Regions from separate parts of the Streptomyces sp. NPDC093111 genome, predicted to be linked through region 1. Evidence: riboswitches for the same ligand, from Rfam matches in the RefSeq annotation. Region 1 holds a riboswitch; each other region holds the start of a gene.

The links. Region 1 has a riboswitch for thiamine pyrophosphate ahead of AB0Q96_RS34115 (thiamine ABC transporter substrate-binding protein). Riboswitches for the same ligand answer to the same signal wherever they lie in the genome.
Region 2: linked by a shared signal. The riboswitch ahead of thiO (glycine oxidase ThiO) and the one ahead of AB0Q96_RS34115 (thiamine ABC transporter substrate-binding protein) in region 1 are both predicted to bind thiamine pyrophosphate.
Region 3: linked by a shared signal. The riboswitch ahead of thiC (phosphomethylpyrimidine synthase ThiC) and the one ahead of AB0Q96_RS34115 (thiamine ABC transporter substrate-binding protein) in region 1 are both predicted to bind thiamine pyrophosphate.

The regions. Positions count from the first base shown of each region.
Region 1 is NZ_JBFBNW010000026.1:57,531-66,993, forward strand. It holds gene AB0Q96_RS34100 (hypothetical protein) at 1-165, shown strand, start outside; gene AB0Q96_RS34105 (ABC transporter ATP-binding protein) at 182-1,201, opposite strand; gene AB0Q96_RS34110 (iron ABC transporter permease) at 1,201-2,850, opposite strand; gene AB0Q96_RS34115 (thiamine ABC transporter substrate-binding protein) at 2,892-3,983, opposite strand; TPP riboswitch at 4,067-4,177, opposite strand; gene rlmN (23S rRNA (adenine(2503)-C(2))-methyltransferase RlmN) at 4,207-5,313, opposite strand; gene AB0Q96_RS34125 (MFS transporter) at 5,413-7,029, opposite strand; gene AB0Q96_RS34130 (phosphatidate cytidylyltransferase) at 7,163-8,275, opposite strand; gene frr (ribosome recycling factor) at 8,275-8,832, opposite strand; gene pyrH (UMP kinase) at 8,927-9,463, opposite strand, start outside.
Region 2 is NZ_JBFBNW010000003.1:341,989-351,451, reverse strand. It holds gene AB0Q96_RS06405 (sulfite oxidase-like oxidoreductase) at 1-191, shown strand, start outside; gene AB0Q96_RS06400 (deoxyribonuclease IV) at 361-1,209, opposite strand; gene pknB (Stk1 family PASTA domain-containing Ser/Thr kinase) at 1,216-3,108, opposite strand; gene AB0Q96_RS06390 (thiazole synthase) at 3,202-4,002, opposite strand; gene thiS (sulfur carrier protein ThiS) at 4,006-4,206, opposite strand; gene thiO (glycine oxidase ThiO) at 4,203-5,366, opposite strand; TPP riboswitch at 5,364-5,476, opposite strand; gene AB0Q96_RS06375 (FAD-dependent oxidoreductase) at 5,559-6,815, shown strand; gene AB0Q96_RS06370 (Rv2175c family DNA-binding protein) at 6,858-7,223, shown strand; gene thiE (thiamine phosphate synthase) at 7,322-7,972, shown strand; gene metF (methylenetetrahydrofolate reductase [NAD(P)H]) at 8,107-9,024, shown strand; gene AB0Q96_RS06355 (hypothetical protein) at 9,076-9,463, shown strand, end outside.
Region 3 is NZ_JBFBNW010000025.1:24,296-33,758, reverse strand. It holds gene AB0Q96_RS33480 (LacI family DNA-binding transcriptional regulator) at 1-189, shown strand, start outside; gene AB0Q96_RS33475 (metallophosphoesterase) at 454-1,854, shown strand; gene AB0Q96_RS33470 (hypothetical protein) at 2,015-2,827, shown strand; gene AB0Q96_RS33465 (hypothetical protein) at 2,932-3,885, opposite strand; gene thiC (phosphomethylpyrimidine synthase ThiC) at 4,006-5,790, opposite strand; TPP riboswitch at 5,785-5,932, opposite strand; gene AB0Q96_RS33455 (YibE/F family protein) at 6,004-7,410, shown strand; gene AB0Q96_RS33450 (SsgA family sporulation/cell division regulator) at 7,487-7,921, opposite strand; gene AB0Q96_RS33445 (helix-turn-helix domain-containing protein) at 8,059-8,829, opposite strand; gene AB0Q96_RS33440 (DUF5326 family protein) at 9,053-9,268, opposite strand; gene AB0Q96_RS33435 (cupin domain-containing protein) at 9,451-9,463, opposite strand, start outside.

The DNA.
Region 1 (9,463 bases):
CTCGGCGTCCTGGCCTGGACCGGCGTGATCGAGGTCGGCATGGCCGATCACGCCCCGTGGGTCGTCGCCGTCGCCTACGGCGGCTTCTGCGTCTTCGGTCTGGCGCTCGGCCGGGCGACCCGCGTCTTCCAGCGGGCGACCCGCAGGGCGTGCGGGCGCTGCTGACGTGGCGGCGCGCGGGTCAGGCGTCGAGCACCACCACGTCCTCCGCCCGGAACACCGCGCCCACCTCGGCCCCCTCGTCCGGCGCCTCGCGCAGCGGGAACTCCGCCTCCAGGGGCGGGCCTTCGGCGGGGTGGAGGCGGACGGCGACGTGGTTGCCGCGGAAGGTGCGGGACGCGACGCGGCAGGCGAGGCCCTCGTCGGGGGCGACGAGCCGGACGCCGCCGGGGCGGACGAGGAGGCGGCGTTCGCCCTGGGGGGAGCCGTCCGGGACGGGGATCTTCCCCCAGACGGTGGTGGCGGCGGCTCCGGTGACGGTCGCCGCGACCACGTTGTCGAAGCCGAGGAAGCGGGCCACGAACGCGGAGGCGGGCCGCCCCCAGACCTCCAGGGGCGTGCCGGTCTGGGCGATGCCGCCGTCCCGCATGACCACGACCCGGTCGGCGAGCGCGAAGGCCTCGCCCTGGTCGTGGGTGACGGCGAGCACCGTGGTGCCCAACCGTCCGAAGAGGCCGCGGAGTTCGACGACGAGCCGTTCGCGCAGGCCCCGGTCGAGCTGGCCGAGGGGTTCGTCCAGCATGAGCAGCCGGGGGCGGGGCGCGAGCGCCCGGGCGAGGGCGACGCGCTGCTGTTCGCCGCCGGAGAGCGAGGAGACGGCCCGGCGGCCGGCCCCGGGAAGGCCGACGAGGTCGAGCAACTCCTCGACCCGGGCGCCCTGTTCGGCCTTGGCGACCCCGTGCATGCGCAGCCCGAACGCCACGTTCCCGGCGACGTCCCGCTGCGGGAACAGCTGGTGGTCCTGGAACATGAGGCCGACCCCGCGCCGGTGCACCGGCACCCCGGTCTGGTCCGTGCCGCCGAGCAGCACCCGGCCGGCGGAGAGCGGCTGGAGTCCGGCGACGGCCCGCAGCAGGGTGGACTTGCCGCTGCCGCTGGGGCCGAGCACGCACACGATCTCGTGGTCGGCGACCTCCAGGTCCACCGCGTCGAGCACCGCGCGGTCCCCGAACCGTACGGTCGCGTCGTGGAGCGTCAGCATCAGAACTCCCCCGAGGTCCGGTCGTTGCGGAGCCGTTCGAGGAGCAGCAGGGACACCGCGCACACCACCATGAGGATCGTCGAGAGGGCCATGGCCTGGCCGTAGTTGAGCTCGCCCGGCCGGCCCAGGAGCCGGGCCACGGCCACCGGCAGGGTCGGGTTGTCGGGGCGGGCGATGAAGACCGTGGCGCCGAACTCGCCGAGCGAGACGGCGAAGGCGAAGCCGGCGGCGATGAGCAGCGCCCGCCGTACGAGGGGCAGGTCGACCTCGCGCCAGGCCCGCCAGGGCGAGGCCCCGAGCACGGCGGCGGCCTCCCGGAGGCGTTCGTCGACCGCGCGCAGCACCGGCAGCATGGTCCGTACGACGAAGGGGACGCCGACCAGGGCCTGGGCGAGCGGCACCAGGATCCAGCTGGCCCGCAGGTCGAGCGGCGGCTCGTCGAGGGTGATGAGGAAGCCGAAGCCGACGGTGACGGCGGACACCCCGAGCGGCAGCATGAGCAGCGCGTCGAAGCCGCGGACCAGGCGCTCGCCCACGGGGGTCCTCCCGCTCGGGCGGAGCCGGGAGCGGCGGAAGGTCAGCGCCGCCGCGGCGAGGCCGCCGATGACGACGGCGATGGCGGTGGAGGCGAGCGCGTACTGGAGCGAGTTGACGATGGTGTCGGTCATCGGCACGAGGAAGGTGCCGTTCTCGTCGACGGACTGGAGCGCGCGGTAGTAGTCGAGGCCGTAGCCGGTGGGGGTGGCGAGGGAGCGTTCCACGAGGACGCCGAGCGGCGCGAGGATCAGCAGGCCGATGGAGAGCAGGACCGCGCCGAGCAGCAGCCACTGCCCGGCGCCGCGCGGGCGGGCGGAGGTCCGTTCCGGCGGGACCAGCCTCAGCGCGGTCTCGCGGCGGCGCACCATCCGGGCGTGCACGGCGAGGACCGCGCCGACGGCGACGAACTGCACCAGGGTGAGGACCGCGGCCGTGGACAGCTGGAGCCGGTCGGCGGTCTGCCGGTAGATCTCGGTCTCCAGGGTGGAGTACGCGGGGCCGCCGAGGATCTGCACGATGCCGAAGGAGCTCGCGGTGAACAGGAACACCATGAGCGCGGCGGCGGCGACGGACGGCCCGAGGGCCGGCAGGGTCACCGTGCGCCAGGCCCGCCAGCGGGAGGCGCCGAGCACCCGGGCGGCCTCTTCCTGGCGGGGGTCGAGCTGGGACCAGAGACCGCCGACGGTACGGACGACGACGGCGTAGTTGAAGAAGACGTGGGCGATGAGGATGGCCCAGACGGTGGTGTCGAGGCGGACGCCCCACAGCTCGTCGAGCAGTCCGCGGCGGCCCAGCAGGGCGAGGAACGCGGTGCCGACCATGACGGTGGGCAGCACGAAGGGCACGGTGACGACGGCCCGCAGCAGCCCCTTGCCGGGGAAGTCGAAACGGGCGAAGACGTACGCGCCGGGCAGGGCGACGAGCAGGGTGAGCGCGGTGGAGGCGAGCGCCTGCCACAGCGTGAACCACAGGACGTCGAGGATCTCCGGGCTGCTCAGCGTCTGGGCGAAGCGGCCGAGCTCCCAGTGCCCGTCCGGCCTGAGCCCGCGCTCGACGATCGAGACGACGGGCCAGGCGAAGAAGACCGCGAAGAACGCGACGGGCAGCACCATGAGGGCCAGCCGCGCCGCGTTCCCCGTACGGCCCGGGCGGGCTACTTCACGACGAGCGAGGTCCACTGCTGGATCCACTGGTCACGGTTGGCGGCGATCTTGTCGGGCGCCATGGTCTCCGGCTTGTCGACGACCACGCCGTGCTTGGTGAACAGCTCGGGGAGGGTTGCGTCGTCGGTGACGGGGTTGACGAACATCTGGAGCGGCATGTCGTCCTGGAACTTCTTGGAGATCAGGAAGTCGATCAGCGCCTTGCCGCCCTCGGGGTTCTTCGCCCCGTTCAGCAGGCCCGCGAACTCGGTCTGCCGGAAGCAGGTGCCGGTGGAGACACCGGTGGGCGCCACCTTCGGCTGGGGCTCGGAGTAGAGCACCTCGACCGGCGGGCTGGAGGCGTAGGAGACGACGAGCGGACGGTCGCCCTTGGCCTTCTTGCCGCCGGCGGAGCCGGAGAACTCCTGGTTGTAGGCGAGCTCCCAGCTGTCGACGGTCTTCACGCCGTTGGCCTTGAGCTTCTTCCAGTAGTCCTGCCAGCCGCCGTCGCCGTACTTCGCGGCGGTGCCGAGGAGGAAGCCGAGGCCCGGGGAGGAGCGCTCGGGGTTCTCGACGACGAGGAGGTCCTTGTACGCAGGCTTGGCCAGGTCGTCGAAGGACTGCGGCGGCGCCAGCTTCTTGTCGGCGAAGTACTGCTTGTCGTAGTTGACGCAGATGTCGCCGGAGTCGATCGGGGTGACCCGGTGCTCCTTGTCGAGCTGGAGCGCGGCGGGGATCCGGTTCAGGCCCTTCGCCTCGTACGACGTGAAGATGCCGTTGTCGAGGGCGCGGGAGAGCAGGGTGTTGTCGACGCCGAAGAAGACGTCGCCCTGGGGGGAGCCCTTGGTCAGGATCTCCTTGTTGACGGCCTCGCCGGCGTCGCCGCTCTTGAGGACCTTGACCGTGAAACCGGTCTGCCGGGTGAACTCCGCCAGCACCTCCTTGGAGGCGTTGAAGGAGTCGTGGCTGACGAGGGTGACGGTCTTCGGCGCGGGCGTGCCGGTGGCCTTGTCCTTGCCGCCGTCCCCGCCGCCGCAGGCGGCGAGGGTGGTGACGCCGAGCGCCGCGGCGAGCGCGACGGCGGCGGCCTTCGTGGTGTTCACGTGGTGGTCCTCCTGGGGGTGTCCAGGAAGAGACGCGGCCCCGCCCGCGCCCGGGGAAACCGGACGCGGGCAGGGCGCAACAGCTCGAGTTACGACCGAACTTCCTACCCAGAATGACCTGGGCGAGGTTCAGAGGGTCTGCGGTCTGACGGTCACCGCACTCTCAGCGCTGTGGCGCTCCCCTGTCGGAATATGAAGATGTGTTCGAGCTCAGAGTACAAGGTCAGCGTTCGGCGGCGGCCAGCTGTCCACAGGCACCGTCGATCTCCTGACCGCGGGTGTCGCGGACGGTGACGGGCACGCCGTGGCGGGCGATGGCCTCGACGAACGCCTTCTCGTCCTCGGGACGGGAGGCGGTCCACTTCGAGCCGGGCGTCGGGTTCAGCGGGATCAGGTTGACGTGCACCCGCTTGCCCTTGAGCAGCTTGCCGAGGAGGTCGCCGCGCCAGGCCTGGTCGTTGATGTCCCGGATCAGGGCGTACTCGATGGAGACGCGGCGCCCGGACTTCTCCGCGTACTCCCAGGCGGCGTCGAGGACCTCGCGGACCTTCCACCGGGTGTTCACGGGCACCAGGGTGTCGCGCAGCTCGTCGTCGGGGGCGTGCAGCGAGACCGCGAGGCGGCACTTGAAGCCCTCGTCGGCGAACCGCAGCATCGCCGGGACGAGCCCGACGGTGGAGACGGTGATGCCGCGCTGGGACAGGCCGAGGCCGTCCGGCTCGGGGTCGGTGAGCCGGCGGACGGCACCGACGACCCGCTTGTAGTTGGCGAGCGGCTCGCCCATGCCCATGAAGACGATGTTGGACAGCCGGGCCGGCCCGCCTGGGACCTCGCCGTCGCGCAGGGCGCGCATGCCGTCGACGATCTGGTGCACGATCTCGGCCGTGGACAGGTTGCGGTCGAGCCCCGCCTGGCCGGTGGCGCAGAACGGGCAGTTCATCCCGCAGCCGGCCTGCGAGGAGATGCACATGGTCACCCGGTCCGGGTAGCGCATGAGCACCGACTCGACGAGCGTGCCGTCGTGCAGCCGCCACAGCGTCTTACGGGTGGTGTCGTCGTCGCACGAGATGTGCCGCACCACCGACATCAGATCGGGCAGCAGCTCCCCCGCCAGCTTCTCGCGCGACGCGGCGGGGATGTCGGTCCACTCCGCCGGGTCGTGCGCGTAGCGCGCGAAGTAGTGCGTGGACAGCTGCTTGGCGCGAAACGGCTTCTCGCCGATCGCGGCGACCGCCTCCTTGCGCTCGGCGGGCGTGAGGTCGGCGAGGTGCCGCGGGGGCTGCTTGGCTCCGCGCGGGGCGACGAAAGTGAGTTCTCCGGGCTTGGGCATGGTCCTACCAGTGTCGCAGACGCGGACCGGTGCGCCCGTTCCCGGCCGTTCCGGGCCGTTGCCCGCCGGACCCCGGGCGTCCCGGGCGTCACCCCTCCCTCACGGCGCGGGTGCGCCCGGCTGGGTCCGGGGGATGCCCGAGGTGAAGAAGAGGGCGACGGCGGAGGCCGCGGCGAGGATCGCGAGGGCGGCGCGGAGGCCGTCGAGGCGGGCGGCGGCGTTGAGCTCCAGGGCGGCGTCGGTGACCTCGGGGCTGACGCCGGCGTCGTCGAGGGCAGTGGTGAGCTGGGCGTCGGAGAGGAACGGGACGCCGCTCTCCAGTTGGACGGAGGCGGTGCTCTTGACGTCGCTGGGGATGGCCGGGTTCTGCTCGACGCTGGCCAGGAAGGAGGAGGTGAGCGCCGCGATCATGAGGGAGCCGGCCAGGGCGGTGCCGATGGAGGCGCCGAGGTTGGTGACGGCGTTCTGGATGCCGCCGACCTCCGCGCTCTGCCGGTCGGGGACGGCGGAGACGGTGACCGAGCCGAGCTGGGAGGCGAGCGCGCCCATGCCGAGGCCGATCAGCAGCAGCGGAAGGGTGACGATCTCCGCGCCCGCGTCGGCGTCGAGGGCCGCCATCAGGACGACCGCCCCGGCGAGCAGCGCGAGCACCCCGAGGCGCACCACCCGGCGGGGCGAGACGTCCGGGAGGAAGCGCGGGATCAGGAGGGCGGCGGCCAGCAGGGTCAGCGACAGCGGCAGGATGCGCGCGCCGGTGGCCAGCGCGGACAGGCCGAGGGCGACGGACAGGTAGAGCGGGACGACGAAGAAGACGCCCATCTGTACGAGGTACTGGAAGAAGAACATGGTCAGGCCGCCGGTGAGCTGCCGGTTGTGCAGCATGTGCGGGTCGATGAGGGGTTCCCTGCCCCGCTTGACCAGCCGGGCCTCCCAGCGCAGGAAGAGCCAGATCAGGAGCAGTCCCGCCAGTCCCGTCCACACGACCATGGACACGCCGAGCCAGGCGGGTGCGCCGGTCTTGGGGCGGACCCAGCCCCATTCGTCGGAGCGCAGCACGCCGTACACGAAGATCCCGAGCCCGGCGGCGGACAGCAGGGCGCCGACGAGGTCGATGCGCGGGCGCTCCTCGGACACGGCGTCGGCGATGGAGCGGGCGAACACGAGGATGACGAGGACCAGGAGCACCTCGCCGGCGAAGACCCAGCGCCAGGAGAAGTAGGTCGTGGCGACGCCGCCGATGAGCGGGCCGAGGGCGATGGCGACGGCACCGGCCGCCGCCACGATGCCGTACGCGAAGGGGCGCCGTTCGGTGGGGAAGTTCCCGGCCACCAGGGCCACGATCGCGGGCATGATGAGCGCCGCTCCGATGCCTTCGAGGAAGGACCAGCCGATCAGCAGCACCGTCAGGTTCGGCGCGAGGGCGGTGGTGAGCGAGCCGACGCCGTAGATGCAGCAGCCGATCATGAAGGCCCTCTTGCGGCCGATCAGCGCCCCCACCTTGCCGCCGGGGATCATGAACATCGCCATGACCAGCGTGTACGCGGTGATGGCGCCCTGGATGCCGGTCACCGTGGTGTCGACGTCGGCGGCCACGGTCGCGATGGACACGTTCATGACGGAGCTGTCGAGCGCCATCAGGAACTGTCCGGACGCGAGGGTCAGGAGGACGGTCAGGGACCCCGGGGGCTTCCCGGCCGAGCGAGCCTTCGGTGTCATGGCGGGATCCTCCCCGCAGGGCCCGCGCCGGACCGGCGAGCCGCGCCGAGCTCACCCGGACGGCGGACGCCGAAGGGCCCGCTGCCCAGGAGGCGGCGGGCCCTTCGTACGAGGAGCGCGGGGGCTGCGGCCGTCAGCCGCTGCCGACGAACAGCACCAGCAGCAGCCAGACCACCGGCGCCGTCGGCAGCAGGGAGTCCAGCCGGTCCATGATGCCGCCGTGGCCGGGCAGCAAGGTGCCCATGTCCTTGATGCCGAGGTCGCGCTTGATCATCGACTCGCCCAGGTCGCCCAGGGTCGCGCTGGCCGCGACCGCGAGGCCGAGGAGCAGGCCCTGCCACCAGGTGCCGTCGTCGATCATGAACTGCATGCACAGCGCGCCGGCCGCCATCGCGAAGGCCACCGCGCCGAGCAGGCCCTCGCGGGTCTTGCCGGGGCTGATGCGCGGGGCCAGCTTGTGCTTGCCGAAGCGCCAGCCGACCGCGTACGCGCCGGTGTCGCTGACCACCGTGAGGATCAGGAAGGTCAGCACCCGCTGCGGGCCGTCGTCGGCGGTCAGCAGCATCGCCACGAAGGTGGCGAGGAACGGCACGTAGAACGCGGCGAAGACGCCCGCCGTTACGTCCTTCAGATAGCCCTCGGGCGGTTCCGTCATGCGCCACACCAGGACGGCGAGCGCGGTCAGGGCCATGGCGACCCAGGCGCCCTCCGCACCCCGCACGTACCCGGCGACGACCATGGCGGCGCCGCCGATCGCGAGCGGGACCAGCGGGGCCTTGATGCCCTTGCGCTCCTGAAGGCGGGAGGTGAGCTCCCACAGTCCGACCACCACGGCGACCGTTATCACGCCGACGAAGGCCGGCTTCCAGATGAACAGCGACGCGACGATGACGGCGCCGAGGCCGAGGCCGACCCCTATGGCCGCGCCCAGGTCACGGCCCGCGCTCTTCTTCTGCCGCGGCTGCTGCCGGGGCGAAGGCGCGGGGGTGGGCTGGGACGGGCTGGACATGGGCTCCTGCGGGTGCTCGTGCGGCGTCTCGTCATGGAACAGGGGACCGCCCTGCTGGGCGGCCCCCCGGTCGTGATCGTCCTGGTTGTCGCCGGCGGGAACGTCGTCGGACACGATGGGCATGGGCCGAGTCTGCGCCGCCCGCCGCCCTTCGTAGGCGGGACCCGCCGGGGCAGGCCCCTGGTCGGGTCCCCCGAAGCCGGTTCCGGCCGGGGCCCCCCAGGAAGAGTCGTTCATCAGACCTCGAGGAGCTCGGCTTCCTTGTGCTTCAGCAGCTCGTCCACCTGCGCGACGTACTTCGCGGTGGTGTCGTCGAGCTCCTTCTCGGCGCGGCGCACCTCGTCCTCGCCGGCCTCCTTGTCCTTGACCAGCTTGTCGAGGGCGTCCTTGGCCTTGCGGCGCACGGAGCGGATGGAGACCTTCGAGTCCTCGGCCTTGGTCTTCGCGACCTTGACGTACTCGCGGCGGCGCTCCTCCGTCAGCTCGGGGAACGTCACACGGATGATGTTGCCGTCGTTGCTGGGGTTGACGCCCAGGTCCGAGTCGCGGATGGCCTGCTCGATGTTGCGCAGCGCGCTCTTGTCGAACGGGGTCACCACGGCCATGCGCGGCTCCGGCACCGAGAACGACGCCAGCTGGTTGATGGGCGTGATGGCGCCGTAGTAGTCGGCCACGATCTTGTTGAACATCGCCGGGTGCGCACGGCCGGTGCGGATCGCGGCGAAGTCCTCCTTGGCGACCACGACCGCCTTCTCCATCTTCTCCTCGGCCTCGAGGAGGGTCTCTTCGATCACCACTTGCTCCTGCGTGTCGTCGCGTTGTGTCCTGCACGGTGGTACGACCGGCAGGGCTCTGTCCATCCCCTCGCGGGGCGGTTCCCGGTTCGGGTCAGGCCCGGGTGCCCTGGTCGCTCACGAGAGTGCCGATCTTCTCACCCTTGACCGCGCGCGCGATATTGCCCTCGGCGCGGAGTTCGAAGACGAGGATCGGGAGGTTGTTGTCCCGGCACAGCGTGATGGCGGTGGCGTCGGCGACCTTGAGGTCGCGGGAGAGCACCTCGCCGTACTCCAGCGCGTCGAACTTGACCGCGTCGGGGTTGGCCTTCGGGTCGGAGTCGTAGACCCCGTCGACACCGTTCTTGCCCATCAGCAGGGCCTCGGCGTCGATCTCCAGCGCGCGCTGCGCGGCGGTGGTGTCGGTGGAGAAGTACGGCATGCCCATGCCGGCGCCGAAGATGACGACGCGGCCCTTCTCCAGGTGGCGCACGGCGCGCAGCGGGATGTACGGCTCCGCGACCTGGCCCATGGTGATGGCGGTCTGGACGCGGGAGTCGATGCCCTCCTTCTCCAGGAAGTCCTGGAGGGCGAGGCAGTTCATCACGGTGCCGAGCATGCCCATGTAGTCCGAGCGGGCCCGGTCCATGCC
Region 2 (9,463 bases), on a different contig from region 1:
GCTTCCCGCTCCGGCTCGTGGTGCCCCACCTGTACGCCTGGAAGGGCCCGAAGTGGGTGCGCGGCGTGGAGTACATGGCCGCCGACCGGCGGGGCTTCTGGGAAGAGCGCGGCTACCACAACATCGGCGACCCGTGGACGGAACAGCGCTACTCGTACCAGGAGGAGCCGGGCGACGGCCCCGAGCTCTAGGCCGTCTCTTCCGGATCTTGCCGGGCTCGCGGCGCCCGGCACGCGCGCTCGCCGCGTTGTCGTCGGTCGTCGATGCTCCGCATGGACTCCCTCCTCCGCCTTGCGAGCGCACGCACCGGACACCGCTCCCTGATCCAGCCTGATCCGGAAGAAACGGCCTAGTCGTTCCTCACCGCAGCTTCTTCAGCAGTTCCACGTCCGCCCGGTGCCCTTCGGGGCCGCCCGGCGTCTCGATGATCAGCGGCACGCCGTCGGTGGCCGGGTGGCTCAGCAGATGCCCGAAGGCCTCCTGGCCGATGTGCCCCGCGCCGATGTTCGCGTGCCGGTCCTTGCGCGCGCCCACGACGTCCTGGGAGTCGTTGGCGTGGATCAGTTTCAGCCGGCCCTCGCCGACCACGTCGACCAGCGCGTCGAGGGTCTGCGCCGCGCCGTACGGGCCGGTCAGGTCGTGCCCGGCGGCGAAGATGTGGCAGGTGTCGAGGCAGATGCCCAGCTTCGGGTGGTGGTCGAGCGCGTCGAAGTACGGTCCGAAGTCCTCCGCCCGCGAGCAGAGCGAGAAGCCCTGCCCGGCGGTCGACTCCAGGAGCAGGAACGGGTCGTCCTCGTGGGTCAGCTCGTCCAGCAGCGGCAGCATCCGCTCGCGGACCTGCGCGAGCGCCTCCGCGCGCGGACGTCCGCCGGTCGCCGAGCCGGTGTGCACCACCACGCCCTTGGCGCCGATCTCCCGGCCGCGCCGCAGCGAGTGCCGCATCGACTCCACGGACTTCTCCACCGTGGCCTCGGTGTGCGAGCCGAAGTTGATCAGGTACGGGGCGTGCACCCACGCCGACAGGCCCTCGGCCTCGCAGCCGGCCCGGAACAGCTCGTCCTGGGCCGGGTTGCCGACCGGGGTGGCCCAGCCGCGCGGGTTGGCGACGAAGACCTGCACGGTCTCGGCGCCGAGCTCGCGCGCGTAGCCCAGACCGGTGGTGGCGAGGCCGCCGGCCACGGGGACGTGTCCGCCGACGGGGTTGCGCATGAGTCTCTACAGTCCCTTGATCGTGAGCGTGATGGTGGAGCCCTCGGCGGCGGTGGAGCCGCCCTCGGCGGACTGGCCGGTGACCGTGTCGCCGAGGAAGGGGAAGGTCTTCGCGATCTTCACCTCGAAGCCGGCCGACTCCAGCTCGGCACGGGCCTCGTCGGTCTTCATGTCGACGACGTCCGGCACCTCGACCATCCGCGGCCCCTTGGAGACGGTGAGGGTGATCGTGTCGCCCTTGGCGGCCCGGCTGCTCTCGGCGAGGGACTGCGCGGCGACGGTCCCGGCGTCCTCGGGCGAGTTGATCCGCTCCGGGGCCACCGTCACCGTGAGGCCGGCGTCCTGGAGCGTGGCGGTGGCGTCGGCGACCGACTCGCCGGTGACGTCCGGGACCTCGATCGGCGTGCCCTTGCTGACCACCAGGGCGATGGCCGAGTCCGGGGCGCGCTCGGTGCCGGGCTCCGGGTCGGAGCTGATGACGGCGCCCTGCGCGACGGCCTGGCTGAAGGCGTACGTGACCACCCCGGGCGCGAGTCCCTCGTCGGTCAGCCGCTTCCTGGCGTCGGCCAGCGGGACGCCCTTCAGGTTCGGGACCTTCACGATCTCGGGGCCCCGGGAGACGGTCAGGACCACCGTGCCGTTGCCGCGGATGCGCTCGCCGGAGCCGGGGTCGGTGGCCATCACCGTGCCCCGCTCGTACACGTCGCTGAACGCGCGCCGGGTCGCGCCCACGTCGAGCCCGGCGTCGGCGAGGCGCCGGGTGGCCTGCGCCTCGCTCTGGCCGAGGACGGCGGGGACCCGGGTGAACTGGCCCGAGTTGATGTACCAGACCCCCGCCCCGACGCCCAGGGCCAGCAGGACGGCGGCGACGATCAGGAACGGCCCGCGGGGCGCCGTCCGGCGCCGGGACGCCGGGGGCGCGGGCGGCGGGGTCGGCAGCAGGCTGGTGTGCTCCACCGGCTGGGGGAGCAGGCGCGGGATGACGCTGGTGCGGTCCTCGGCGCCGGAGCGCTCCGGCGCGTGCGCCCGCGGCGGCACGGCGTCCAGCTGCCCGTCGTCGAGCCCGGCGCGGGCCTCGCGGAGCAGCGCGAGCAGCGCGACCGCGTCGTACGGCCGCAGGTCAGGGTTGCGGGCCGTGGCGCCCGCCACCAGGTCGTCCAGCTCCGGCGCGAGCCCCGGGAAGGCGGCGGACGGCGCCGGTACGTCGGTGTTCAGGTGCTGGTAGAGCACCTGGGCGGGGGTGTCCCCGGAGTGCGGCTTGGCGCCCGTCAGCATCTCGTACAGGACGACCCCGCAGGCGTACACGTCGACGCGGGTGTCCGCGGTGCCGTGCTCGATCTGCTCCGGGGCGAGGTAGGAGACGGTGCCCAGGACCGCGCCGGTGGTGTCGGTGGCCGAGCCCACCGCCCGTACGAGACCGAAGTCGGCGACCTTCACCCGGCCGTCGTCCCCGATGAGGACGTTCTCCGGCTTCATGTCCCGGTGCACGAACCCGGCCCGGTGGGCGGCGCCGAGCGCGGCCAGCACCGGCTCCAGGATGTCGAGGGCGGCCCGGGGCGAGAGCGCCCCGCGCTCGCGCAGCACGTCACGGAGGGTGCACCCGGCGACGTACTCCATCGCCAGGTACACGTAGGCGCCGTCCGCGCCCTGGTCGAAGACCCCGACGACGTTGGGGTGCGCCAGGCGCGCGACGGACTTGGCCTCGCGCATGAACCGCTCCACGAACGCGGCGTCGGTGGCGAGGTCCGGGTGCATCACCTTGAGAGCGAGCACCCGGTCGAGACGGGTGTCGACGGCCCGGTAGACCGTGGCCATCCCGCCGACGGCGATGCGCGCGTCGACGCGGTAGCGGCCGTCGAGCAGCCGCCCGACGAGGGGGTCCTGAAGGGTCGTGTCCACGGCGTCGAGTCTACGAGCCGCGTACGGGCCCGCCGCCCGCGTCGGCCGCTCTGCAGCGCGGTTGTGACGCGGGCGACCCCCGGTCCGCGCCGGTCAGGCCCCGAACGCCGGCCGCTCCGGGTCCAGCCGGGCGCGGCCCTCGTGCGGCGAGGAGGCCTCGGCGAAGCGGCGGCGGGGGATGCGGCCCGCGCGGTGGGCGAGGCGGCCCGCCTCCACCGCGTGGCGCATCGCCTCGGCCATCAGGACCGGCTCCTGGGCCCGGGTCACCGCGGAGGCCAGCATCACCGCCGAGCAGCCCAGCTCCATCGCCAGGGCCGCGTCGGAGGCCGTCCCGGCGCCCGCGTCCAGGATCACCGGCACCCCGGCCCGCTCCACGATCAGCTCGAAGTTGTGCGGGTTGCGGATGCCGAGCCCGGAGCCGATCGGCGAGCCCAGCGGCATGATCGCCGCGCAGCCCACGTCCTCCAGCTTCTGGGCGAGGACCGGGTCGTCGTTGGTGTACGGCAGCACGACGAAGCCGTCGTCGACCAGGGTCTCGGCGGCGTCGAGCAGCTCGATCGGGTCGGGCAGCAGGGTCCGCTCGTCGGCGATGACCTCCACCTTGATCCAGTTCGTGCCGAGCGCCTCCCGGGCCAGCCGGGCGGTGAGCACGGCCTCGCCCGCGGTGTAGCAGCCCGCGGTGTTCGGCAGCACCCGGATGCCGAGCCGGTCCAGGACGGACAGCACCGAGCCGCGCACCGTCGGGTCCAGGCGCCGCATGGCGACCGTGGTCAGCTCCGTGCCGCTGGTGACCAGGGAGCGTTCGAGCACGTCGAGGCTGGGCGCCCCGCCGGTGCCCATGATCAGGCGGGAGGAGAACTCGGTGTCGCCGAGCGCGAAGACGTCGTCGGACACGGCTCAGCCCCCCTGGACGGCGGTGAGGACCTCGACCCGGTCGCCGTCGCCGAGCAGGGTCGCGGCCCACTGGCTGCGCGGCACGACCGCCTCGTTGACGGCGGCGGCCACCCCGGCGGGGGCGACGGTGAGGGTCGCGACGAGGGCGTCGAGGGAGAGGGGATCCGCGAGCTCGCGGGGCTCTCCGTTCACGGACACGTTCACGCGTGCTCCAGGTGTGCGGGGGAGAAGCGGCGGGCGGTGAAGGGGCGGGCCTCGTCGGGCAGCGCCCCGGTGGTCAGGGCCTCGGCCATGACGTCGCCGGTGACGGGGGTCAGCAGCACCCCGTTGCGGTAGTGGCCGGTGGCCAGGTGCAGGCCGGGCAGCGCGCTCGGGCCGAGCAGCGGCGCGTTGTCGGGGGAGGCGGGCCGCAGTCCGGCGCGGGTCTCGGTGAGCGGCAGCTCGGTGATGCCGGGCACCAGCTCGTGCGCGTCGCGCAGCAGCTCGTACACGCCGCCCGCGGTGACGGTGGTGTCCCAGCCGAGTTCCTCGCTGGTCGCGCCGACCACCAGCTCGCCGTTCTCGCGCGGCACCAGGTAGACGTGGCTGCCGCGGACGACCGCGCGGACGGTGCGGGACAGGAACGGCGCGTACGCGGGCGGCACCCGCAGCCGCAGCACCTGCCCCTTCACCGGCCGGACCGGCGGCAGCACCCGCTCCGGCACGCCGGCCAGCCGGCCGCTCAGGCTGCCGGCCGCCAGCACCACCTGGTCCGCCGCCAGCTCCTCGCCGCCGGCGAGGACGGCGCCGCGGGCCCGGTCCCCGACGACCGTGAGCCGCTCGACGAGCGTCCGGTGGAACACCACCCCGGCCCGCTCGCAGGCCACGAGCAGCGCGTCGGCGAGCCGCCGCGGATCGACCTGGTGGTCGCCGTCCACCCGCAGCCCGCCCCGGACGCCCGGGGCCAGCATCGGCTCCAGGCGGCGGCACTCGCGCCCGTTCAGCCACTCCGAGGCGAGCCCGCAGCGGGTCTGCAGGGCGTGCAGCTCGCGCAGATGGGCCCGGTCGTCGGCGTCGAGGGCGACGGCGAGGGTGCCGCAGGCGCGGTAGCCGACGTCGTGGCCGGTGGCCTCGGCGAGTTCGGCGACGAACGCGGGGTAGCGGCGGGCGGAGTCGAGGTTGAGCCCGAGCAGGGTCTCCTCGCCGAAGTGCAGTTCGGTGACGGCGGCCAGCATGCCCGCCGCCACCCGGGCGGCGCCGCCGCCCGGTTCGGGGTCGGCCACGGCGGTGCGCAGGCCGCACTGGGCGGCCCGCCAGGCCGTGACCAGGCCGATGATGCCGCCCCCGATGACGAGGACGTCGGAGGTACCGCGTGTACGCGACATGGGCGTCCAGCCCCTCCCTTCGCCGGCATGACCCGGATCAGGTTCGTACGGTCGGAGGCCGGACAGCCTCCCTCTCAGCCCGGTGCGTCCGGGCTCCCGCGAGTGCTTTACGGCCGCCACACTAGCCGCAGGGCGCGGCCCGCCGCAGGCCCCTCCCTTCCTGACGGTCCGTCAGATGCGTAAGGTGGGCGGGTGAGCGAGCAGAAGCAGACCCAGCGGCCCACCGAACGGAACGTCGTGATCGTCGGCGCCGGAATGGCGGGCGTCCAGACCGCCGTCGCCCTGCGCGAACAGGGCTTCACCGGACCCGTGACCCTCATCGGCGCCGAACCCCACCAGCCCTACGACCGGCCCCCGCTCTCCAAGGCGGTCCTCCTCGGCACGGCCGAGGGCTCCGCCTTCGACATCGACTTCGAGTCCCTCGGCATCACCCTGCGCCTCGGCGTCGACGTCACCCGGCTGCGCCCCGCCGACCACGAGATCGACACCGAGGCCGGCCCCGTCGCGTACGACACGCTGGTCCTCGCGACCGGCGCCCACCCGCTCACCCTGCCCGGCACCGAGGGGGTGCCCGGCGTCCACCTGCTGCGCACCCTCGACGACGCCATCCGGCTGGGCGGCGTCCTGGAGGGCCGCCACGACGTCGTGGTCGTCGGCGCCGGCTGGATCGGCGCCGAGTTCGCCACCGCCGCCCGCGCGGCCGGCTGCGCCGTCACCGTCGTCGAGGCCGCCGACCGCCCCCTCGCCGGCGCCCTGCCCGCCGAGGTCACCGCCCCCATGACCGCCTGGTACGCCGAGAACGGCGCCGAACTGCGGCTCAACGCGCGCGTGGCGGGCGTCGAGAAGGGGCGGGTGGTCCTCGCCGAGGGCGCCGACCGCTCCGGCGAACGGGCCGAGCTGCCCGCCGACGCCGTCGTCGTCGGCATCGGCGCCCGCCCCGCCACCGGCTGGCTCGAAGGCTCCGGCATCGCCCTCGACCCGAGCGGCGCCGTCACCGCCGACGACCGGCTGCGCAGCTCCCTGCCCGACGTGTACGCGGTCGGCGACTGCGCCTCCTTCCCCTCCGCCCGCTACGGCGAGCGGCTCCTCGTCCACCACTGGGACAACGCCCTCCAGGGGCCGCGCACGGTCGCCGCCGACATCCTGGGCCGGGTCGCCGGGGAGCCCGCGCCGTACGACCCGGTGCCCTACTTCTGGTCCGAGCAGTTCGGCCGCTTCGTCCAGTACGCCGGCCACCACGCCGCCGCCGACACCCTCCTGTGGCGCGGCGACCCGGCCGACGGGTCCTGGACCGTGCTCTGGCTCCAGGACGAGGTGCCCGTCGCCCTGCTGACCGTCAGCCGCCCCCGCGACCTCGCCCAGGGGCGCCGGCTGATCGAACGCCGCACCCCCCTCGACCCGGCCAAGGCGGCCGACCCCTCCGTCCCCCTGAAGGCGGCAGTCAGGTAGGCCCGACTACCGGCTGTCAGTCCGGGATGGCACGCTTGTCCCGTGACCGAGATCGACGCAAAGACCGATGCACTCGTCCCCGCCTGGCTCTTCCTCCCCGACATCGCGGAAATGCTCGATGTCGAGGTGACGCGTGTGCGCCAGCTGGTCAACGAGGGCCAGCTGATCGCCGTCCGCCGCGGCGAGCGCAACGTGCTCCAGGTGCCCGCCGCCTTCATCGACGGCGACAAGGTCGTCAAGGGCCTCGTCGGCACCCTGACGCTCCTGCGGGACGACGGCTTCAGCGACCGAGAGATGCTGGAGTGGCTCTTCACCCCGGACCCGAGCCTGCCCGGCACCCCCGCGCAGGCCCTGAGTGAGAATCGCGGCACGGAGGTGAAGCGCCGCGCCCAGGCGCTCGCCGTCTGACCCAGTACCACCGCGCACCACCGAACACACCACCGCGGCTGCCGGACCGGCCCCACCGGGCCGGTCCGGCACCCGCGCCACCCGACGGGGGAACCACCATGTCCACGCCTCGCGCACAGCTCGCCGACGCCCGGCTCTACCTGTGCACCGACGCCCGGAAGCGCCAGGGCGACCTGCCCGACTTCCTCGACGCCGTGCTCTCCTCCGGCGTGGACATCGTGCAGCTGCGCGACAAGGGCATGGAGGCCGGTGAGGAGCTGGAGCACCTGGCCGTCCTCGCCGACGCCTGCCGCCGCCACGGCACGCTGCTCGCGGTCAACGACCGGGCCGACGTCGCCCACGCCATCGGCTCCGACGTGCTCCACCTCGGCCAGGGCGACCTCCCCGTGCCCGCCGCCCGCGCGATCCTCGGCGACGAGGTGCTGATCGGGCGCTCCTGCCACGCCGAGTCCGAGGCGGCCGCCGCCGCCGTCGAGCCGGGCGTGGACTACTTCTGCACCGGCCCCTGCTGGCCCACCCCCACCAAGCCGGGCCGGTACGCGCCCGGGCTCGACCTGGTGCGCCACACGGCGGCCCTGGCGCAGGACCGCCCCTGGTTCGCCATCGGCGGCATCGACGAGGGCAACCTCGACGAGGTCCTGGACGCGGGCGCCCGCCGGATCGTCGTGGTCCGCGCCATCACCGAGGCCGACGACCCGGCCGCCGCCACCGCCTCGCTCGCCAAGCGGGTCCGCGACCGCCTCGCGTGACCGACCCGCCCGGCCCGCCCGGCCGCGGCTCCGGCCTCGCCGGACACGCCGGGCTGGCCGGAAACCTGTCCAGAAGCTGTCCATAACGCGGACGCGCCTTCTGTCTCCCCCTGGACCCCGTCTAACCTGCCCGTATGGCCCTTGGTACCGCTTCCACCCGCACGGACCGCGCCCGCACGGTGCGGGACATCCTCGCCGACGGTGGCCCCTCGTACTCGTTCGAGTTCTTCGCGCCCCGGACCGAGAAGAGCGAGCAGAGCCTCTGGAACGCCATGCGGCGGATCGAGGCGGTCGCGCCCAGCTTCGTCTCGGTGACCTACGGGGCCGGCGGCTCCACGCGCGGCGGCACCGTCAAGGCCACGCAGAAGATCGCCTCCGACACCACCCTCACCCCGGTCGCCCACCTCACGGCCGTCGACCACTCCATCGCCGAGCTCCGCAACGTCCTCGGCCAGTACGCCGACGCCGGCATCCGGAACATGCTCGCCGTCCGCGGCGACCCGCCGGGCGACCCGCTGGGGGAGTGGATCGCCCACCCCGAGGGCGTCCACTACGCCGCCGACCTGGTGCGGCTGATCAAGGAGTCCGGCGACTTCTGCGTCGGCGTCGCGGCCTTCCCCGAGATGCACCCGCGCTCCACCGACTGGGACACGGACATCCGGCACTTCGTGGACAAGTGCCGTGCCGGGGCGGACTACGCCATCACCCAGATGTTCTTCGACCCGGAGAACTACCTGCGGCTGCGCGACAGCGCCGAGAAGGCGGGCTGCGAGACCCCGATCATCCCCGAGGTCATGCCCGTGGTGAGCGTCCGGAGCCTGGAGCGACTGCCCCAGCTGAGCAACGCGGCCTTCCCCGAGGACGTGAAAGACCGCATCCTCGCGGTCAAGGACGATCCGGCCGCTGTACGCTCCATTGGCATCGAGTTCGCGACGGAGTTCTGCGCGCGGCTGCTCTCCGAGGGTGTCCCCGGACTGCACTTCATCACGCTGAACAACTCCAAGGCGACGCTCGAGATCTACGAGAATCTCGGACTGCACCAGCAGTCGTGACCGGCCGTACTCGCCCCTTCCCGCGGCGGTGGCCGTAGGAGAGGGGCGGGCATGGGGTGGACGGTCCTCTACATCGCGTTCGGTGTCGTGGCGTTGTGGCTGCTGGGTGAGGTGCTCCTCCAGTACAAGGCCCGGCTGCGCTGGCGGCTGCTCGCCTTCGGCGGCTTCCTCGGCGTCGTCGTCGGCGTGCTGCTGCCCTCCGTGCTGGTCATCGTCGTGGGCGCCGTCGCCTTCGCCGTCGGCCAGACCTATGTGACCCTCTCCTTCCGGCGCGGCTTCTCCACCGGCTGGGCGATCGGCGGCAGCCCCGGCGCGAGCCGTCGCCGCAGGTCCGGCGGGCGGGCCGCGAAGGAGGGCCCGACGCTGGAGGTCAGCGACCTCTCCTACGAGCCGGCCCAGGCCCCCGCGGAGCACACCTCCGCCGAGGACGCCTTCCCGG
Region 3 (9,463 bases), on a different contig from region 1:
ACGCTCTCGCTCAAGCCCCGCCGGATCGGCACCGCCGTCGTCCAGCTCCTCATCGACGCCATCGAGGGGATCGACACGGACGGACCGGTCGAGCAGGTGATACCGACGGAGCTGATCATCCGCACCTCCTCGCAGCGAAGGTCGCCGCGGACGACGGTCAGCCCGCCGAGGTCTCCCTCGAAGGACTGATCCGGGAGAGCCCGCCGACCGCGACTCCGCGGATCGGACCGCACGTCACTTCAGGGCCGCGTCGAGGCAAAACCTCGGGGCGGCCCGGCCTCATCCCTGGCCTAGACCTTCCCAATTCGGGCGAAACAACCGGTGAACCCGGAGTGGACCCGGATTCACCACCCCTGGTGCGTCACACAGGAGGACCCTCATTCCTATGATGGGCGGACGACACCGCGGACCACCTCGACCAGACAGGTCCGCGATGTGCAGGGCATCGCGACGGTGGTGGAGGGGTCGATGACTCAGGGGGCCGGGCAGGAACCCGTGGTGCGCACGGCGACGTTGCGTGACTTCCGTGTACCTCCGTACGCCCGGGTGCCCGTCCAGGGACACGCGCCCGAGCCGTTCCCCGCCGACGCGCCGGACGCTCCCGTGGCACCCCCGGCACCCGCCGACGCCACCCTCCAGCTGGTCGGCGCCGCGACCCCTCCGCCCCTGGCGGCCCACCCGGCACCCCCGGCCCACGCGCCGGCCCCGGTCTCCGTGGCACCTCCGGCACCCCCGGCTCCCGCAGCACCCCCAGCCCCCGTGGCGCCTCCGGCTCCCATGGCACCTCCGGCACCGCCGGCCCCCGCGGCCGCCCAGGGCGAGCCGTACGCCGACCAGGGCGAGCCGTACCGCGACCCGAGCTCCTCGATCGTCGCCGTCGCCACCGGTCACCCCGGCAACGCGTACCCCGAGGACGAGCCGCCCGAGGGCTACACCCCCACCGAGCGCGACCTCCCGATCATCAACCGCGGCGACACCGTCCAGGTCCACGTGGCCCCCGCCCCGCAGCCCCTCGCGGCCACCGGCGACGGCCCCGGCCCGCTCTTCGTCGTGGGCGACGTCCACGGCTATCTGGACGAGCTGACCGAGGCCCTGCGCGCCCAGGGCCTCATCGACGAGAACGGCGGCTGGGCCGCGGGCAACGCCCGCCTGTGGTTCCTCGGCGACTTCACCGACCGCGGGCCCGACGGGATCGGCGTCATCGACCTCGTCATGCGCCTCTCCGCCGAGGCCGCCGCCGCCGGCGGCTACTGCAAGGCCCTCATGGGCAACCACGAGCTGCTGCTCATCGGCGCCAAGCGCTTCGGCGACACGCCCGTCAGCTCGGGCGCCGGCACCGCCACCTTCCAGGCCGCCTGGCTCCTCAACGGCGGGCAGAAGCACGACATGGACCGCCTCCAGGACGTCCACCTCCAGTGGATGTCGCGGCTCGACGCCGTGGTGGAGGAGGACGGACACCTGCTGCTCCACTCGGACACCACCGCGTACCTGGAGTACGGGACCACGATCGAGGACGTCAACGACACCGTCCACGAGATCCTCAACCGGAACGACGCGGACGAGGTCTGGGACGTCTTCCGGAAGTTCACCAAGCGCTTCGCCTTCCGCGACGAGGCCGCGGGCCCGCAGGCCGTCCAGGAGCTGCTCGGCACCTACGGCGGCCGCCGGATCGTGCACGGTCACAGCCCCATCCCGTACCTCCTCGGCCAGGTCGGCACGGAGGACGGCGAGGAGGGCGAGCGCCCGCCCGTCGAGGGTCCGCACGTCTACGCGGACGGGCTTGCGATCGCGATGGACGGCGGAGTGACCATGGCCGGAAAACTGCTGGTCGTACAACTCCCGCTGCCTGCCTGACGCATAACCGTACGCATCCGGGGAAGTCGATTTCCCGAAACACCCTGTCACCGCGTGCCGTAACCGCAATACCATCGGCTCATCCGTAGCAGGCTCTCCTCCGTTTCCGCCCAACCGGTCGCTTCACCAGGGCCGTTGCGGCCCTACGGAGCATCGGGGGATGCACATGAACGTGGCTCCGCACCTGCTGACCGAGGACCGCGCCGAGTTCGAGCGCGTTCTCGACGAGGCACTGCGCTCCGCGCGCGACAGGCCGGGTTTCGCCGCCATCGGCGACCGGTTCACGACCGCACAGCTGCGCGAGATGGCGCTGAACGCGACAGCGCTCATCACGACGGCCGCCGCGGTCGAGTACGACCACTTCGTGAAGGTCCGTGAACAGCTCCGGTCGGCGAGCACCACCGGCGCCGGCAGCCCGGCCGAGGCCCTCGACGGCTCGACCGGCGCGGGCGTCGTCGCGATCGTCACCGTCCTCGCCCCGATCCTCGCGGGCACCGCGGCCGTGCTCCTGCTCCTGGTCGGCGCGGTCCTGAAGCTGCTCGACCCGGCGCCCGCCTTCGCCGACACCCTGCTGACCGCCGGCCTGATGTTCGGCGCGGTGGCCGCGGCGGGGCTGGTCTGCGCGGCCGTCGGCCTGCTGGTGACGGCCCTCCGCAACAGCGCCACGGAGGTGCCGGCCGGGACTCCGGACGACGATCTGACCCGCGCGAGACAGGCCTGGGGCCGCGCCCTGGTGGACCGAGGCATCCTGCCCTTCCTCCGCGACGCCCTCGCCGCCCCCGCTCCCCCGCCCCTCCCGGAGCCGGAGCCGAAGCCGAAGCAGCGACCGCCGGCCGGCCGGATCCCCAAGGTCGGCTACAGCGGCCCGGACTTCAGCAGCCCGTCCGAGGGCCCCCCGGCCGCCCGTCCGACCTTCACGAGCCCGGACTTCACCGGCCCGGACTTCGGCTCACCGGACCACGGTCAGGAGTAGCCGGCCCGGGCACCCCGGCACCCCGGCACCCCGGCACCCCGGCACCCGTGAACGAGGCCGGCCCGCGGCTCCCCCCATGGGTCGCGGGCCGGTCACTGCCGAACTCAACGAAGCCGCAGGGCTACTGCGCGGTCGCGGAGGAATGCCTGTCGTGGAAACAGGGTGTACTGCCAGCCCGACGTGGACGCAAAGCGACCCATCGCTCGGAATTGAGCACCGGCCTCCGAGCGGCGCTCCAGACGACTCAGGTAGAACGCGACCAGAGATCGGTCGTCGACGATGCGTGGGTGCGGCGCCGGCCCGGCATCGATCCAGCGCTCCTGGACCTGGGCCAGGTCCATGCCGAGGCGTGCGGACCCCAGCCCCACGTTGCCGTCGGCCAGTCGCATTTCCAGGTTGGCGAGCAGCGGGAGTACCACGAGCGGATGGCCGGCAGGTGCCCGTTCCGCGGCGTTCCTGGCGAACTCGAACATCTTCTTGTGGGAGCCGGACCACTTGGCGCACAGGTACTGCAGAGCCTGACGGTGCCCGGTCCAGTGCAGTGGGTCCCGAGCGACAAGGGCGTCCCATCTCGCGTCGAACTCATGCCGGGAAACCTGCAGCCCGCGCGCTATGCGCACGGCGGTCGCCCGAGGGGTGGGGTCGTTCGGCGCCAGATCGCCCGCCAGCGCGGCCAGTTCGTCCGCCCGGCCAAGGATCTCGTAGAACGTCGGCCAAGCGCTCTTCCGAACGTACCTCGCCGGTCGGGCACTGCGGACGGCCCAGGCACGCGCGACCTCTGCCCGGGAGAGGACGGCGAGAGGATCCCCGCTCTCCGGCTCCGCCTCGGCCCACTCCCGCAGTACGGTTCTGCCGACGGCGCGGTCGGACAGGTACTGCACCCGGTGATCCTTCGCCGCCCAGTCGCCGTCACTGGCACGCAGGAGGTCCCGGGCAGGGCCCCAGTCACCACGCTTCACCAACGCATCGGCGGCGGCACGGAGCTCGCGATCGCCATAGGCGGGCTCGAAGGAGACGAACGGAAAAAAGCCGAACGAAAGCGCGTTGAGCATGGTCACGAGCGAACACTAGTGCTCCGCTCTCCCAGGATGAGGTGAAGGGCGCCGCTTCTGCCATGGGGACCGGCCCGCGGCTCCCCCCATGGGTCGCGGGCCGGTCCCTGCCGTGCGTCGGCGCGGTTACTCCGCCAGCGGCAGGTACACGCGGTTGCCGGCCGCGGCGAACTCCGCCGACTTCTCGGCCATGCCCGCCTCGATCTCGTCCGCCTTCAGGTCGCCGCCGTGCTCGCGCCGGATGTCCTGGGAGATCTTCATCGAGCAGAACTTCGGCCCGCACATGGAGCAGAAGTGCGCCGTCTTCGCGGGCTCCGCCGGCAGCGTCTCGTCGTGGAACTCGCGCGCGGTGTCCGGGTCGAGGGCCAGGTTGAACTGGTCCTCCCAGCGGAACTCGAAGCGCGCGTCCGACAGGGCGTCGTCCCACTCCTGCGCGCCCGGGTGCCCCTTGGCGAGGTCCGCCGCGTGGGCCGCGATCTTGTAGGTGATGACGCCGGTCTTCACGTCGTCCTTGTTGGGCAGGCCCAGGTGCTCCTTCGGCGTCACGTAGCAGAGCATCGCCGTGCCCCACCAGGCGATCATCGCCGCGCCGATGCCCGAGGTGATGTGGTCGTAGGCGGGCGCCACATCAGTGGTGAGCGGGCCGAGCGTGTAGAACGGCGCCTCCTCGCAGATCTCCTGCTGGAGGTCGATGTTCTCCTTGATCTTGTGCATCGGGACGTGGCCCGGGCCCTCGATCATGGTCTGCACGTGGTGGCGCTTGGCGATCGTGTTGAGCTCACCGAGGGTCTTCAGCTCGGCGAACTGCGCGGCGTCGTTGGCGTCCGCGATCGAGCCGGGCCGCAGGCCGTCGCCGAGCGAGTACGTGACGTCGTACGCCGCGAGGATCTCGCAGAGCTCCTCGAAGTTCGTGTAGAGGAAGTTCTCCTTGTGGTGCGCGAGGCACCAGGCGGCCATGATCGAGCCGCCGCGCGAGACGATGCCCGTCTTGCGGCGGGCGGTCAGCGGCACGTACGGCAGCAGCACGCCGGCGTGCACCGTCATGTAGTCGACGCCCTGCTCGGCCTGCTCGATGACCGTGTCCTTGTAGATCTCCCAGGTCAGGTCCTCGGCCCTGCCGTCGACCTTCTCCAGCGCCTGGTAGAGCGGCACGGTGCCGATCGGCACGGGGGAGTTGCGCAGCACCCACTCGCGGGTGGTGTGGATGTTGCGGCCGGTGGAGAGGTCCATGACCGTGTCGGCGCCCCACTTCGTCGCCCAGGTCATCTTCTCCACCTCCTCCTCGATGGAGGAGGTGACCGCGGAGTTGCCGATGTTGGCGTTGACCTTCACCAGGAACCGCTTGCCGATGATCATCGGCTCGATCTCCGGGTGGTTGACGTTCGCCGGGAGCACCGCGCGGCCCGCGGCGATCTCCTCGCGCACGACCTCCGGGGAGACGTTCTCGCGGATCGCGACGTACTCCATCTCCGGGGTGATCTCGCCCCGGCGGGCGTACGCGAGCTGCGTCACCGGCTGGCCGTCCCGGCCCCGGCGGGGCAGCCGCGGCCGGCCGGGGAAGACGGCGTCGAGGTTCTTGAGCCCGCCGCCGCGCGGCGAGGTGTGCTTGATGCCGTCGTCCTCGGGGCGGACCGGGCGGCCCGCGTACTCCTCGGTGTCCCCGCGCGCGATGATCCAGTTCTCGCGCAGCGGCGCCAGGCCGCGCCGGACGTCGGTCTCGACGGTGGGGTCGGTGTACGGGCCGGACGTGTCGTACAGCGTCACGTCCTTGCCGTTGGTGAGGTGCACCTGACGGACGGGCACCCGGAGGTCGGGGCGGGAGCCCTCGACGTATCCCTTGTGCCAGCCCGGCGTGCGCTCCTGCGGGCCGTTCTGGTCGGAGGCAGGCGTGCGTGCATCCTGAATGGTCATGAGACCGAATCTCCCTACGCCGGCATTACCCGGTAACAGGTTCGGCGGTCGGCGCAGCCTCCTCCCGTACGTACGTCCAGTACGCCCGTACGGTGATCAGCGCCCTCTCAGCCCGGTGCTCCGAGCTCCCGCGTGTGCAAAGGTGCCACCACGCTAGCGCCCTCCCTGGCGTGCTGAACAGTGGGTCCCCCGCGTTCTTGCGATGATCGCTCGGTGACTTCCACGCAGCAGACCCCCGATCCGCACGGTTCCGGTGGCCACGACGGCCATGGCGGACACGGCCACGACGATGGAGGGGACGGAGGGGGCGGAGGCCACGGCGGCGGGCACGGCGGAGGCCACGGCGGCGGAGGCCACGGCCACGCGCACGCGCACAGCCACGGCCCGGCGGAACCCGTCTCGCGTCATCTGCGCAAGGTCATCGCCGCGGTCCTGATCCCCTTCGGCGCCGCGGTCCTGATCGGCCTCGCGGTGCTGTGGCCGGGCGGCGCCCCGGCGCACGAGCGCACCGGCGTGGGCTTCGACCGGCAGACCGAGCAGGGCCGGGTCGTCGCCGTCGACCAGGTCGCCTGCACGGACGTGAACGTCGCGCAGCCCCCGCCGACCGGCGACGCCTCGACGCAGCAGGGGAGTGACACCCGGCAGTGCGAGAAGGCGACGATCGAGGTCACCTCGGGCCCGCACCAGGGCCGGACCTTCACCGAGATCGTGCAGCCGGACGCCCCGCGGCAGTTGCACGAGGGTCAGGGCGTGGTCGTCGCGTACGCCCCCGACGCACCGCGCGAACTCCAGTACTCCGTCACGGACGTGAACCGGAAGCTGCCGCTGGCGGTGCTCGCCGGCATCTTCGCGGTGGTGGTGGTGGCCGTCGGCAGGATGCGCGGCGTGATGGCGCTGATCGCGCTCGCCGTGAGCTTCCTGGTGCTGACCTTCTTCATCCTGCCGGCGATCCTCCAGGGCTCCAATCCCCTGGTGGTCGCCATCGTCGGAGCGAGCGCGATCATGCTCATCGCGCTCTACATGTGCCACGGCCTGTCCGCCCGGACCTCGGTGGCGGTGCTCGGCACGCTGGTCTCGCTGCTGCTGATCGGCCTCTTCGGCTCGCTCTTCATCGGCTGGGCCTCGCTGACCGGCAACACCGACGACAACACCGGCCTCATCCACGGCCTGTACCCGAACATCGACCTGTCGGGCCTGCTGCTGGCGAGCGTCATCATCGGTTCGCTCGGCGTGCTCGACGACGTGACGGTCACCCAGACCTCGGCGGTCTGGGAGCTGCACCACGCCGACCCCCGAATGGGTCCGCGGGCGCTCTACCGGGCCGGCATCAGGATCGGCCGCGACCACATCGCGTCGGTCGTGAACACCCTGGTCCTCGCGTACGCCGGCGCCGCCCTGCCGCTGCTGCTGCTCTTCTCGATCGCCCAGAGCAGCGTGGGAACGGTGGCCAACAGCGAGCTGGTCGCCGTGGAGATCGTCCGCACACTGATCGGCTCGATCGGTCTGGTCGCCTCGGTCCCGGTCACCACCGTCCTCGCGGCGCTGGTGGTCTCGGCCGACCGGCCGGGGGCCGCGGCGCAGCGCCCGGGCAGGGGCGGACGCCGCCGCCGGGCCAAGTGACCCGAGGGACCGCGGGGTACGGGGGTACGGGAGCCGGATCGGCTCCGTACGCCTCGGCCCTTCTCGTCCGGCGTTCTCAGCCGGCGTTCTCCTCCGCGAGGATCCGGCCGAGCGCCGCCTCCAGGTGGTCCTCGAAGTCGCCGAGGGTGCGTTCCTGACCGAGCGGGACCAGCTTGTCCGTACGGTCGAGGAAGGCGACCAGCGGTGGCGCGCTCGCCCGGAACAGGGCGCGGTCGCCGCCGACCTGGAGCCGGATGATCACGTCGGACAGCCCGTCCGGGTCGGTGGGCGCGATGTGCACATCGCCGTCCCCGCTGGGCCGGTTGATCCCGTCGAGCAGCAGTTCCCGGCCGAACGCCCAGGTCACCGGCGCGTCTCCGGGAAGGTGGAAGGTCATCCGCACCGCATACGGGTCGCGGGTCTCGTATCGCAGTTCCACCGGGATCCTGAAGGAGAGCTCCTCGGAGACGAGGAAGCTCATCAGGAGTTCGGCTTGAACCGTCTCTCGCATCATGTACCCCGCAGTAGACGAAGCAGTTGTGTAAACACGCTGCTGAAAGCTGTGGTCGAAACGGCCAGGAATGATCCCCCATGGCCCTCTTGACGCAATCGTGCTGTAAGCGCTAGCAGATCACAAGGAGTGATTTTTCAGATACTGATAGAGAAGGCGAGCGAGCTGAAGAGCGTTCCGATCTCGTTCTGTAGCTGAGCGATCGCAGGTAGCAACCGTTCTTCCTGGTGAAGAGGTACGGAAATGGCCATGGCGGCCGCCGTGGACCCCGCCGTGATGGGGATGGCGGCACAGACTGTGCCGAGCGCATATTCCTGACGCTCTACCAGGGGCTCCATACGCCCTATTCCGCCCAAACGGTCCAAAAGGGCACGCTGATTACGCACCGTATATGGCGTGATGGCTTCCACCGGATGGCGGTCAAGGTGGTCTTGACGGCTCTTCAGATCGAGTTGACTCAGCAGGCACTGCCCGATGGCGTGCGCGTGGCCGGTCTCCCGGAAATCGGCCCACTCCTCGACCGCGGGGACCGCGGGAGTGTCGGCGACGGAGACGAGCTCGATCTCGCCTTCGCGGTAGATCGCGAAGTACACCGGGACGCCGATGGCGTCACGCCAGTGCGCGAGGGAGTCCTCGACCTTGGTGCGACGATTCTGCAGAACTCCGCCGCCGACCAGACGGCCGGCGGCGTCGCCGAAGACGAACACACCCTTCTCGCGGCGCAGATAGCCCTCGTGCGTCAGGGTGCGGAGCAGGTGGTACGCGGTGGGAAGCGGCAGTCCCGCTTCCCGGGCGAGCTGTTTGGCGGGCGCCCCGTCCTCATGGGAGCCCACGGCCTCCAGAAGTCTCAGCGCTCGCTGTACCGATCCGATCAGGGTAGGAGCAGCGGTCTGCGAAGCCGTGGCCAAAGGTCACCCCCAGGCGAGTGACGGACGCGTCGCATCCGCCCGCGGGGGCCGCCCCCGCGCGCCCACCGCGACCTGGGACCGTCGGGTCTACGCCTGTTGTTCCTGGGGCGGCAGAGGTTTCCACTCTAATGGCAGCCCCCATGGCCACGGCCGGTTTCAACCGGTGCGTTCCCTCGCCCGGGCTAATCCCCGGCCGTTGGCCCCTGCCTCGGCGGAGCGCCTGCTACCAGTCCTCGCGCGATCCCGAGGACGACGAGGTGAACTTCCGTACGACGTAGATCAGGCCACCGACGAGCGCCACGAACACCAGCAGCTTGAAGAGCAGGCCGACCACGAAGGTCAGGACGCTGGTGATCAGTCCGCCGAAGACGACGAGCGCGAGAACGGGTATGGCGACCCACTTCACCCACCACGGCATCCCCGCGAGAATCTCCTTCACCGCCATTGCGCTTACCTCATCTCCCGAAGAGTCCCGTCCCGCGGGATCCCTCCGGACCCCGGGGCCGTCGGCGTTCCCATCGTTCTCTGTCGCCGACACCCTCGATGCTAGGCGCGCACCCCAAGCGAACGGGGGCCTCACGGCCCCCGCTCTTCCCTGATCCGACCCCTAGGGGGTGCGGCTCACGCCTCGGGC